One region of the Pseudomonas kitaguniensis genome, then DNA from elsewhere that is predicted to be linked to it. Evidence: predicted binding sites of a transcription regulator. Region 1 holds the regulator's gene; each other region holds the start of a gene.
The links. Region 1 encodes FliA, which starts transcription of late flagellar genes. Its sites were predicted from a motif close to CTAAAGTTTNNNNNNNNNNNGCCGNTAA; they were not measured.
Positions count from the first base shown of each region.

Region 2: the regulator FliA is predicted to act here: its motif matches at 2,484-2,511, upstream of ACOZK9_RS11955 (methyl-accepting chemotaxis protein).
Region 3: the regulator FliA is predicted to act here: its motif matches at 2,466-2,493, upstream of motA (flagellar motor stator protein MotA).

Region 1 is NZ_JBLZPT010000027.1:57,833-62,001, reverse strand. It holds gene ACOZK9_RS23910 (chemotaxis protein CheA) at 1-842, opposite strand, end outside; gene ACOZK9_RS23905 (protein phosphatase CheZ) at 854-1,642, opposite strand; gene ACOZK9_RS23900 (chemotaxis response regulator CheY) at 1,661-2,035, opposite strand; gene fliA (RNA polymerase sigma factor FliA) at 2,206-2,946, opposite strand; gene fleN (flagellar synthesis regulator FleN) at 2,943-3,776, opposite strand; gene flhF (flagellar biosynthesis GTPase FlhF) at 3,882-4,169, opposite strand, start outside.
Region 2 is NZ_JBLZPT010000007.1:105,081-109,249, forward strand. It holds gene ACOZK9_RS11945 (NorM family multidrug efflux MATE transporter) at 1-1,363, opposite strand, end outside; gene ACOZK9_RS11950 (LysR substrate-binding domain-containing protein) at 1,513-2,433, shown strand; gene ACOZK9_RS11955 (methyl-accepting chemotaxis protein) at 2,609-4,169, shown strand, end outside.
Region 3 is NZ_JBLZPT010000016.1:118,002-122,170, forward strand. It holds gene ACOZK9_RS19385 (toll/interleukin-1 receptor domain-containing protein) at 1-471, shown strand, start outside; gene motB (flagellar motor protein MotB) at 524-1,543, opposite strand; gene motA (flagellar motor stator protein MotA) at 1,547-2,398, opposite strand; gene ACOZK9_RS19400 (HDOD domain-containing protein) at 2,565-4,100, shown strand; gene ACOZK9_RS19405 (rhodanese-like domain-containing protein) at 4,158-4,169, shown strand, end outside.

The DNA of each region.
Region 1 (4,169 bases):
TCGCCCGCCGGTTGCGCACTGGCAGCTGCACTGGCAGCGGGTGCCGTGGCCGTGGCGGCGACTTCCGGCAAGGCTTCGGCCGCAAACGTGCCTTTGCCATGCAGTTGGTCGAGCAACGCTTCGAATTCGTCGTCGGTAATCTCGTTGCTGGCAGCGGCAGGAGCAGCAGCAGGCGCTTGCGACTGGGCGGCAGGTGGCGCCACCGCGTCGGCCGCGAACTGGCCTTTGCCGTGCAACTGGTCGAGCAGCGATTCGAACTCAGCGTCGGTAATGTCTTCGCTGGTCGGCGCTGCAGACGCAGTGGCAGGCGCAGTAGCCGCTTGTGGCGCTTCAGCTTCAGCCTTGACCGCGCTGAGGGAGTTGAGCAGTTGCTCGAACTCGCTGTCCGTCACGTCTGCTTCAGGCTCAGCCACAGGCTCTGGCGCTTGCACCACCGGCGCAGCCGTGGTGTCGGCAGGCTCTGCCAGGCGCGCCAGGGCGGCCAGCAGTTCCGGGGTAGCCGCAGTGATCGGCGCACGTTCGCGCACTTCACTGAACATGCCGTTGACCGCATCCAATGCTTCGAGAATCACGTCCATCAGTTCCGAGTCGACGTGCCGCTCACCCTTGCGCAGGATGTCGAAAACGTTCTCGGCGATGTGACAGCACTCCACCAGCTCATGGAGCTGGAGGAAGCCGGCGCCCCCTTTTACAGTATGAAAACCGCGAAAAATTGCATTGAGCAGGTTCGCATCATCCGGTCGGCTTTCCAGCTCGACCAGTTGTTCGGACAGTTGCTCTAAAATTTCGCCGGCCTCTACAAGGAAATCCTGAAGGATCTCTTCATCGGCGCCGAAGCTCATGTGGGTGCTCCTTAGAAGCCTAAACTGGATAACAGGTCATCAACATCATCTTGACCTGACATAACGTCTTCACGTTTATCGGCATGAATCTGCGGACCTTCACCCTTGGCGAGATGTTTTTGTGGATCTTTTTCCGAGAGGATCGATTCGCGGTCATGTTCGATGCCGGCGAAACGATCAACCTGGCCTGCCATAAGCACCAATTTGAGCAAGTTGCTTTCCACCTCGGTGACCAATTGGGTCACACGCTTGATCACCTGACCGGTGAGGTCCTGGTAATCCTGGGCCAGCAGAATGTCATTGAGGTTGCTGGAAACCGTACGGCTTTCCTGTTCGCTGCGCGTCAGAAACCCGTCGACCCTGCGGGCCAATTCACGAAACTCTTCAGCACCCAGTTCCCGACGCATGAAACGGCCCCAGTCAACGCTGAGGGCTTGCGCTTCGGTGGCCATGCCATTGACCAGGGGCGTGGCGTTTTCAACCAGGTCCATGGTGCGGTTGGCCGCCGCCTCAGTCAGTCTGACCACGTAGGACAGGCGTTCTGTGGCATCGGTAATTTGTGATATTTCTTCAGCCTGGGGCATGTGCGGGTCAATTTGAAAATTGACGATTGCACTGTGCAGCTCGCGCGTGAGCTTGCCCACTTCCTGGTACAGGCCGCGATCACGGGTCTGGTTAAGCTCATGGATCAACTGCACCGCGTCGCCGAAGTGGCCTTTTTCAAGGCTGTCGACCAACTGGTGAGCATGCTTTTTCAGGGTCGACTCAAAGTCGCCCAGTGACGTTTCTTTATGCTCCATAGCTCCCCCGTGGCAGCATCACTGACCGATTCGTTCGAAGATTTTTTCAATCTTCTCTTTCAAGGCCAGTGCAGTGAATGGCTTAACCACGTAACCGTTGACCCCAGCTTGAGCGGCTTCAATGATCTGCTCACGCTTGGCTTCGGCGGTGACCATCAACACAGGCAAGCTGCGCAGTTTTTCGTCCGCGCGCACATGGCGCAGCAGGTCGATACCGGTCATGCCTGGCATGTTCCAGTCGGTTACCAGAAAGTCGATGCTCCCGCTGTTGAGGATCGGAATCGCCGTAATGCCGTCATCCGCCTCGACCGTGTTTGTGAACCCAAGGTCACGCAACAGGTTTTTTATGATCCGCCGCATCGTTGAGAAGTCATCAACGATGAGGATTTTCATGTTCTTGTCCAATTCGACCTCCAAGCAGTCTTAAACGCGCCCAGCACCTGGACGCGCCATTTCAATCAACAGGCGTTACACAAAAAGGACTGCCGGGGCACCACGGAACGAATCCGCGAAAGGCGTTACACCTTTCGCCTGGTTGCGCTGCAGTGTCCCCACACTGCCTGTCAGCGCGCGCGCCACTCTCCCAATCGCCCCCGCAAGCGGGCCGCGCACTGGCTATGCAGTTGGCTGACACGCGATTCGCTGACCCCCAGGACCTCACCGATTTCCTTGAGGTTCAGCTCTTCGTCGTAGTACAGCGCCAACACCAGCCGCTCACGCTCCGGCAAATTGGCAATTGCTTCAGCCAACGCACCCTGAAAACGTTCATCTTCCAGGTCGCGCGACGGTTCGAGATGAGCACTCGCGCCGTCCTCGTGCAGCCCTTCGTGTTCGCCGTCCTGCAACAGGTCGTCGAAACTGAACAGGCGGCTGCCCAAGGTATCGTTCAGAATCCCGTAATAATCATCGAGACTCAATTGGAGTTCGGCCGCAACTTCATGATCTTTAGCGTCACGACCGGTTTTTGCTTCAATTGAGCGAATTGCGTCACTGACCATGCGTGTATTGCGGTGTACCGAACGCGGCGCCCAATCCCCTTTACGCACTTCATCGAGCATCGCGCCGCGAATACGAATACCCGCGTACGTCTCGAAACTCGCGCCTTTGCTCGCGTCGTATTTGGTCGACACTTCGAGCAGGCCGATCATGCCGGCCTGGATGAGGTCTTCAACCTGCACGCTGGCAGGCAGGCGTGCCAGCAAGTGGTAAGCAATGCGTTTGACCAAGGGCGCATAGCGCTCGATCAACTCGCCCTGGCTGTCACGTGCCGACTTTTTGTAAAGGTTGTAGCCGCTGGATGTCATAGCACCGGACCTGCGCTCGTGTGATGCACCAATCGCTCGACGAAAAACTCCAAATGCCCGCGCGGGTTGGCGGGCAGCGGCCAGGTATCGACCTTCTGGGCAATCGCCTTGAACGCCAAAGCGCACTTCGAACGAGGGAATGCTTCATAGACTGCACGCTGCTTTTGCACAGCCTTGCGCACACACTCGTCATAGGGAACTGCGCCGACGTATTGTAAGGCGACATCCAGGAAGCGATCCGTGACTTTGGTCAACTTGGCGAACAGGTTGCGCCCTTCCTGCGGGCTTTGGGCCATGTTGGCCAGCACGCGGAAGCGGTTCATGCCGTAGTCACGGTTCAGCAGCTTGATCAGCGCGTAGGCGTCGGTGATCGACGTCGGTTCGTCGCACACCACCAGCAATACTTCCTGGGCGGCCCGCACGAAGCTGACCACGGACTCGCCGATGCCGGCAGCGGTGTCGATCACCAGCACGTCGAGGTTGTCGCCAATGTCACTGAACGCCTGGATCAGGCCGGCATGCTGCGCCGGGCTCAGGTGCACCATGCTCTGTGTGCCGGAGGCGGCCGGCACGATGCGAATCCCGCCGGGGCCTTGCAGCAGCACATCGCGCAGCTCACATCGGCCTTCGATCACGTCGGCAAGCGTGTGTTTGGGTGTCAGCCCCAGCAGAACGTCGACGTTCGCCAGCCCCAGGTCAGCATCCAGCAGCATGACGCGACGGCCAAGCTCTGCCAGGGCCAGGGACAAATTCACTGACACGTTAGTTTTTCCGACGCCACCTTTGCCGCCGGTCACCGCGATCACCTGTACGGGATGCATGCTGCCCATTTTATTTCTTTACCTTGTCTTGCTTAGACGCAGGCTACATGGCTTGGCCGCGTGAATCGCTTGCAGACCATCGATGTAGATACATTTCACGGTGTTCATCCTGCCTTAACCAACCCGTTTTGCGGGGTTGTGGTAGAGGTCGGCGAACATGTCGGCCATCGCTTCCTCGCTAGGCTCTTCTTGCATTTGCACGCTGACTGCGCGGCTGACCAACTGATGACGGCGCGGCAGATGTAAATCATCCGGGATCCGCGGCCCGTCGGTCAGGTAAGCAACCGGTAACTCATGACTGATGGCCAGGCTCAACACTTCACCCAGGCTCGCCGTTTCGTCGAGTTTGGTGAGGATGCAGCCCGCCAGGCCGCAGCGTTTGTAACTATGGTACGCAGCGGT
Region 2 (4,169 bases), on a different contig from region 1:
GCTCCTGGCGAATCATGCGCTTCATCTTCGCCTCAAACGCCCACGTCAGGCTGACTGCCGCGCAGGCCAGGCCCAGCGCCAGGCCCCACCACACGCCGGTTGGCCCCCAACCCAAGGTAAAGGCCATCAACCACGCGGCGGGTGCGCCGATGAGCCAGTAACAGCCCAAGCCCACCAGGAAGGTGGTTTTGGCGTCTTTCAGCCCGCGAATGCAGCCCATGGCGATGGTCTGCACGCCGTCGAACAGTTCAAACCAGGCCGCAACGGCCAGCAAGCTCACGGCAAGCACGATGACATCGTGAAAGGCCGGGTCGTTGTGGTCGAGGAACAGCCCGATCAGCGCGTCGGAACACAGCCAAAACACCGCCGCAAACCCCAGCATCACCACCGCGCCAAAGCCTATGCCGACGCGTCCGGCCATGCGTGCCTGAAGCAATTGCCCGGCGCCGTAATGCTGGCCGATGCGCATGGTTATTGCGTAGGACATGCCCGCCGGCACCATGAACGCCACCGAGACAATTTGCAGGGCGATCTGGTGCGCGGCCAATTGCGTACTGCCCATGGTGCCCATGCACAGCGCCGCGAAGGCGAACAACCCGACTTCCACCGCGTAGGTGCCACCAATCGGCAGGCCCAGCCGCCACAGCTCGCGCAAATAGTGCGTATTGAGGCGCAACAGGCCTTTGCCGAGCGGGTAGGCCGCGTAAGCGCGGTCAATGCGGATGTACCACATCAGCGCCAGGGCCATGCAGTTGGCGACAATCGCCGTGACCAGGCCAATGCCCATCAAACCCAGTTTGGGCAGGCCGAACATGCCTTCGATCAGCGCATGGTTGAGCAAGTAGTTGAGCACCGTGCCGCACAGGCTGATCACCATCACCGGTGTGGCCTTGCCGATAGCGCTGGTAAACCCGCGCAACGCCATGAAGGTCAGGTAGCCGGGCAGGGCGAATGGCAAAATCGTCAGAAATTGCCCCGCCGCGTGCACGTTGGTTTCGGTCTGGCCAAACATCAGCAGCACGGGTTTGAGGTTCCACAGCAATAGCGCGGCGCCAATCGCCATCAGCCAGGCCAGCCACAGCCCGGCTTGGGTCAGGCGCGTCGCGGCTTGAATGTCGCCAGCGCCATGACGAATCGCCACCAGCGTGCCAACGGCCGCGATCACGCCGATGCAAAAAATCGCCACGAACGAATAACTCGCCGCGCCCAAGCCGCCGCCCGCCAAGGCTTCGGGGCTCAGGCGGGCCATCATCAGCGTGTCGGTCAGCACCATCAGCATGTGCGCCAACTGTGAGGCAATCAACGGCCCCGACAGCCGCAGAATGGCCCAGAGTTCGGTACGCACCGGATGCTGCATGTTCATCACGCTCAAAAAGTCAGAAGGTTTAGGAAGGCTTGATTCTCGGCGCTCCTGACGCATTACACAAAAGGATAAAAGCGATCGTTCGCATGACTAAAACTCATGCCTGCAGATTCTGGTAGGGTTGGTTATTGCTCTGTCAGGAGGCTTTTATGCCCCGCCGTCTCCCTCCGCTGTATGCCTTGCGCGCCTTCGAGGCCGCGTCACGGCACAACTCGTTCACTCGGGCGGCGGCGGAACTGTCGATCACGCAAAGTGCGGTCAGCCGACATATCCGCACGCTCGAAGAACACTTCGCCTGCCGCCTGTTTCAGCGCAGCGGCCGCAACTTGCAACTCACCGAAGCGGCGCGCTTGCTGTTGCCCGGCGTGCGCGAAGGCTTCGCGGCGCTGGAGCGGGCCTGCGATACCCTGAACACCGAGGACCACATCCTGCGCATGAAGGCGCCGTCGACCCTGACCATGCGCTGGTTGCTGGCGCGGCTCAGTCGCTTCCGTGCCTTGCAACCAGGCAATGAAGTGCAACTCACCAGCGCGTGGATGAGCGTGGATGAAGTGGACTTTAATCAAGAACCGTTCGATTGCGCCGTGCTGCTCAGCTACGGGCATTTCCCGGCGGACTGGGAAGCCTGCTACCTGTTCCCGGAACTGTTGATACCGGTCGGGGCGCCGAACCTGCTCAGTGACGGGCCGTGGGATGCCGCGCGGCTGGCGACTGCCGAATTGTTACACCCGACGCCCGACCGCCGCGATTGGCGCAATTGGCTGCAGCGCATGGGGCTTTCGTCTCATGTGTCGCTCAAGGGCGGGCAGGTGTTCGACACCCTCGAACTGGGCATGATTGCCGCCGCGCGCGGTTACGGCGTGTCCATGGGCGACCTGTTGATGGTGGCCGAAGACGTGGCCCAAGGCAGATTAAGCCTGCCGTGGCCGACCGCCGTGGCAAGTGGCGAGAATTACTACCTGGTGTGGCCAAAAACCCGCCCTGGCGGTGAGCGTTTACGGCGGTTGGCGGAGTTTCTTCAGGGTGAGGTTAACGCCATGGAATTGCCCAGCGTTGATCGTCTGGATTGAACTTTTTCTAATTTCTGGTGTAATCGCATGCGTTATGCCCCCCTGAATCGCTCAAGTATTCCCCGCACCCGCCGAAGCAGGTGTGTTGGAGCAACCATGCGCCAACGTTTTTCACTAGATAATTTGCCGTAATGCTATGAGATCAGGATGATCCTGGCCTCGGCCAGGAGCTGTCATGTCTCAACCCCGCGCTAGGATCGCCTCACAATTAGGTCTCGCACTGGCCGTTATTCTGGCTGTCGTTATCAGCGGCAGTACGGTTTTCGCGCTGCGTTCCCTTGACTCCGCCAACCTCGACATTCGCCAGGAACACTTGGCCAGCGAGGCGCGCTTGCTCGCCGACCAGCTCAATACCTTCCACAGCACCTTGCGCGAGAGTACTCAGCGTTTGAGCGGGCTGTTTGAAAAGCGCTTCGGCGCAGGTTTGAGTGTGCGCGTGGACCAGCCGGTGGCAGTGGCCGGCACACAGACCCCGAGCCTGTTCCTGGGCAGCAACCTGCTGAACAACGATTTCGCTGAGGTCGATGAATTCAAGGAGACCTCCGGCGGCGTGGCCACGGTGTTTGTGCGCAGCGGCGAAGACTTTATTCGCGTGAGCACCTCGTTGACCAAACAGGATGGCAGCCGCGCCATCGGCACCGTCCTCGACCACCAGCACCCGGCTTATCAGCGCCTGCTCGGCGGGCAGAGTTACGTGGGCCGCGCGGTATTGTTCGACCGCTCCTACATGACCCAGTACACGCCGGTACGTGATGCGGCCGGCAAAGTGATCGCGGTGCTGTTTGTCGGCTTCGACTACACCAACGCGCAGAACGTGCAATTCGACAACCTCAAGCGCTTCCGTATCGGCCAGACCGGTTCCCTGGCCCTGTTGGACGAGCAGAAGCGCTGGCTGGTGCCGCCCGCAGGCGTGCAGGCACTCGACCAAGCGATTCCGTTGATGCTCGATTTGGCCAGCAAGCCCGGCGAAGGCCGCTTCTGGAGCGACAAAAACGAAGACTTCTACAGCGTCTCGGTGCCGTTCGAAGGCGGCCCGTGGGCGGTGGTAGCGAGCATGCCGAAATCCGAAATCCGCGAGGTTACCTGGGCCGTCGGTATTCGCCTGGTGATCGGTAGCGTGCTGGCGATGTTGATCGCGGTGGGCGCGGCGGTCTGGTTGCTGCGCAGTAAATTGCAGCCCTTGAGTGACCTCGTGCGCCAAGCCGAAGCCCTCGGCGCCGGTGACTTGAGCGCACGCCTGAATGTGTCCAGCCATGACGAAATCGGCCAACTGGCGCGCAGCTTCAACCAGATGGGCGAAGCGCTGTCGACCATGGTGTCGCATATCCGCACGGCGGCCGAAGAGGTCAACAGCCGTGCCCGGGCGTTGTCCGGTTTGTCCGGCGGCGCGTATGACGGCATGGAGCAGCAGTCCGGTGAAATCACCAGCATGGCGGGCGCGGTAGAAGAGTTCAGCGCCACCTCGCTGAACATCGCCGATAACATGGGCAACACCGAACGGCTGGCGCAGGAAAACGCACAGCAAACCCGTATTGGCCGTACCTCGATGCAAGAGGCGTCATCGTCTCTGGAACATATCGCTGCCGCATTGAACAGCACCGCCACAGTGATCAACACCCTCGGCCAGCGCTCGCAGGAAATTGGCGGGATTGTTGGCGTGATCACCTCCATTGCCGAACAGACCAACCTGTTGGCGCTCAACGCGGCCATCGAAGCCGCGCGCGCCGGCGAGCAAG
Region 3 (4,169 bases), on a different contig from region 1:
AGCTACCGTCACACCGACCGTGCGCAAGCAATGGCCATTAATGCACAGTTAACACGGGCCAATATCAAGACTTATCTTGATGTACTGGATGCTGAATCACATACCACCGACGATATTACCAGCGTCATCACTCGACGCATTACCGAGTGCACTCATCTTCTGGCGGTAGTGTCCGAACACACCGCGCGATCCTGGTGGGTGCCGTTTGAAATTGGTGAGGCTACGATCAGTAATCGACGAATTTGCTCTTTCAAGACGGGCGCCAGTGAACTGCCTCTGTACTTGGATAAATGGCCTAAGCTAACCAGTGAGAACGACGTTAATTTTTTTATCGAGGCCTACCGCGAAGAGGCAACGACCAAGCGCTCAGTGATGTTGGACTCGGTCAACGAATCCACGCGCAGCGTCTATAAGCAGAACGCCGATCTTTTTCACAGCCAGCTCAAAAATCGAGTTCGTCGCGGATACTAATAACAACCACCCATAAAAAGGCCGCGATGATCGCGGCCTTTTTATGGGTGGCTTACGGTTTCGGCGCGGGCGCCGTGGGGTCTTTCACGCCGCCATCATCAAACAGGTTCAGCTTCTGCCGCAGCTCGTGGGCTGGCAGCGGCTCTTGGCCAGGCGGGATGGCGTTCGGGTCGACTGGCACTTCGCCTGGCGCACCACTGCCCTGGGGCGCAGGCGGGGCCGAGCTTTGATCGCCTTCGATCGCACGTTGGGCCTTTTTGGTCAGCACCACAATATCGATGCGACGGTTGATCGGGTTGAACGGCTCTTTGGGATCAAACAGCTGCGAAGAAGCAAAACCGACCACGCGCGCTACTTGCGGGTCCGGATAGCTACCCGCTACCAGCGCACGCCGGGCGGCGTTGGCGCGGTTGGCCGAGAGCTCCCAGTTACCGAAGTCGCCCTGGCCGGCATACGGCTTGGCGTCGGTGTGGCCGCTGATGCTGATTTTGTTGGGCACCGCTTTGATGGTGTCGGCCATGGCCAGCAGGATGTCTTCAAAGTACGGCTTCAGGCGCGCGCTGCCGGAGTCGAACATCGGCCGGTTAGCGGCGTCGGTGATCTGAATGCGCAAGCCTTCCGGGGTGATTTCGAAGGAAATCTGGTCCTTGAACTTCAGCAACTGCGGATTTTCTTCAACCTTGGTCTGCAATTCCTTCAGCAGCAACTCCAGGCGTTCCTGCTCGACTTGCTCGGCCATCGCCTCGACGGTGTCGCGCTCGACCGGGATTTTCTCCTGCGGTGAGTCGGTCTTGACCTCCGGGTTGATGGTGCGCTCAGGCGCCAACTGCGGCGAGCCGCCCAAGTCGATCACAAAGGGCGTGCCGCTTTCCGAGAAGCCAATCGGGTCTTTGAAGTAACCGGCGATGGCGATCTTTTGTTCAGGCGTGGCGGTAGACATCAGCCACAGCACCAGGAAGAACGCCATCATTGCCGTGGCAAAGTCGGCGAAGGCGATTTTCCAGGCACCGCCATGGTGCCCCGCAGCGAAGCGCTTGACGCGCTTGATGATTATCGGCTGGTTGTTTTCCATGGTTTAGCGACCGCGAACCGCTTGTTCCAGTTCGGCAAAGCTTGGGCGATGCTTGGGGTACAAAACCTTGCGACCAAATTCTACCGCCAGCGACGGCGGCACGCCGGACGCAGAGGCGACCAGGCTGGCTTTGATCGACTCATACAGGTTGATTTCTTCCTTGGCGTCGTGCGCCAGGGACGTGGCCAATGGGCCGAAGAAGCCATAGGCCGCGAGAATACCGAAGAACGTACCCACCAGGGCCGCGCCCACGTGCATACCGATTGCGGCCTGATCGCCCTCCCCCAAAGAGGCCATGGTGACCACGATACCGAGTACCGCCGCAACAATACCGAAACCCGGCATGCCGTCGGCAACACCGGTCACCGCATGCGAGGGATGCTCCAACTCTTCCTTCAAGCTGAACAACTCCATGTCGAACAGGCCTTCCAGCTCGTGCGGGGCCATGTTGCCGGACGACATGATGCGCAGGTAGTCACAGATGTAGGCGGTCATGCGCTCATCTTTGAGCACTGCCGGGTACTTGGTGAAAATCGGGCTGGCAGCGGCGTCTTCGATGTCGCCTTCAATGGCCATCATGCCTTCGCGGCGGCTTTTGTTGAGGATCTCGTAGACCAGGCTCAACACCTCCAGATAGAAGGTGTGGGAGAAGCGCGAGCCGAACATGCTCAGCGACTTCTTGATCACGTGCATGGTCATGTAGCCGGGGTTGGCCTGCAAGAATGCGCCAAACGCGGCACCGCCGATAATCAGCACCTCGAAAGGCTGGATCAGCGCTGCAATTTTACCGTGGGACAGAACATAGCCACCAAGCACACTTGCGATGACGACGATGATGCCGATAATTTTAGCCATAGGGGATGAGTACTTGCGCCGTCGGGTTCATGGACATATTTGGAAGAACTGAAAACTCTTGTTCTACTTATCGGCAAAACTGCGCCAGACTATAGCCCGTTAAGGCGAAAAGCCAGTTCGGCCCATAACGGGCGTGTTGACCGCAAGTGATGATCGCGCCCCAATCATGGCTATTGAAACGACAGTCCCAACTGCAAAACCCACCACACTCGCCGCTTGGATCAAGCGCCTGGACGACGTGCTGTTGCCCGTTCCCCAAGCCAGCCACGAGCGCGTGTGCAAAGCCATTCGCGACAGCCGCAGCTCGTTACGCGACATCGCCGAGCTGATGCAGAACAGCCCGGCGCTGGTGCTCAGCGTGATGCGCGAGGCCAACAGCCACACCCACGGCAGCTTGGCAGACCCTGCGGAAAACCTCGAAGTGGCGCTTAACCGGCTTGGCCTCAAACGCGCCGAGGAATTATTGGCGCGCCTGCCGTCGGTGCCGGAAAAAGACATCCCCGTGGCCTTGCGCCAGCTGCTGCTAATAAGCCAGCACGCCTCCCAGCAAGCCAGCGGTTTGTTCGCCAGCCGCCTGGCGCGTTTGTGGCAAGACATTCATTGGGGCAGCCTGCTGTTTTTGTCACCGCTGTGGCCGATGGCTGTCGCCTACCCCAAGCTCCTGGAAGAATGGGAACTGCGGGTCATCCATAAAAGCGAGTCAGCGCGCAAGGTCGAGCTGGAGTTGTTCGGCGTGCGCCTGCTGGACCTGTGCATCGGCCTGACCGAAAGCTGGCACCTGCCAATTTGGGTCTCCCAAGGCTACAACCTGCTGCTGAGCGAGCAGCGCTTGCTGGTCAAGGCGCTGCACATTGCCCGTGAAGATGACGCGCTACGCCACCAACAGTTGCTCGACGCCGAACCCAACCTGCGCCGCTGGCTGAACCAGCCGGCGAATACCGTGCTGCTGGCCAACGGCCTGGCGATGTCGGCGCAAGAATCCTGGACCTGCCCGCACACCGAGCGCTGGCAATACCTCACCGCGCTGTACCTGCAACAGCCGTTGAGTGAAGTGCAGCAACAGGTTCACCAGCAAGCGGTGACCAGCGCGCGCACCACGCTGATGCCTGACCTTTGGCACCCGGCGTTGTCGCTGATCTGGCCGTGGCATGTGCAGAAGGTGCATCGCGGCCTGTTGCCGGCAGCCCCGCCGACTGCCGAAGCTCTCGCCGTGTGGCGCAAACGCTGCACCGAGTTGCTGGTGGAGCCGAGCCGCTTTGCCAACGCGATGCACCTGACGACGTGCGCCAAAGAAGCCTTGGTCGCCAGTGGCATGCAGCGGGTGTTGCTGTTCATGGCGGACCGCGCCTTGAGCACCTTGCGTGTGCATCAAGCGGATGGCTTGCCCAAGGCTGCCGCCAACTTGAGCCTGGACGTGGTCAACAGCACGCTGTTGCAGCGTTTACTCGAAAAGCCCGCGCAAGTGCGCTTGAACCCCGACAACCACGCACAGTTCGCGGCACTGTTGCCGCCAACCCTGCGCCGCCTGTTTACCGGCGAACACCTGCTGCTGCGCTCGTTGAGCTGTAACGGCCGCGTGGTGATGCTGATGGTGGCCGACCAGGGCGGTGGGCCGTTCTCGGAAACCACTGTGCAAGCCTTCGGCAAAACCGCCCAATGCATCGAAAAAGCCCTGCACTGCTTTACCAACCGCAGCGCCTGATGCTTGCGTTACAATCGCCGCTTTTAATCGCCAACCTTTGTGCCCAGGAGACCTCACATGCCTGACTTC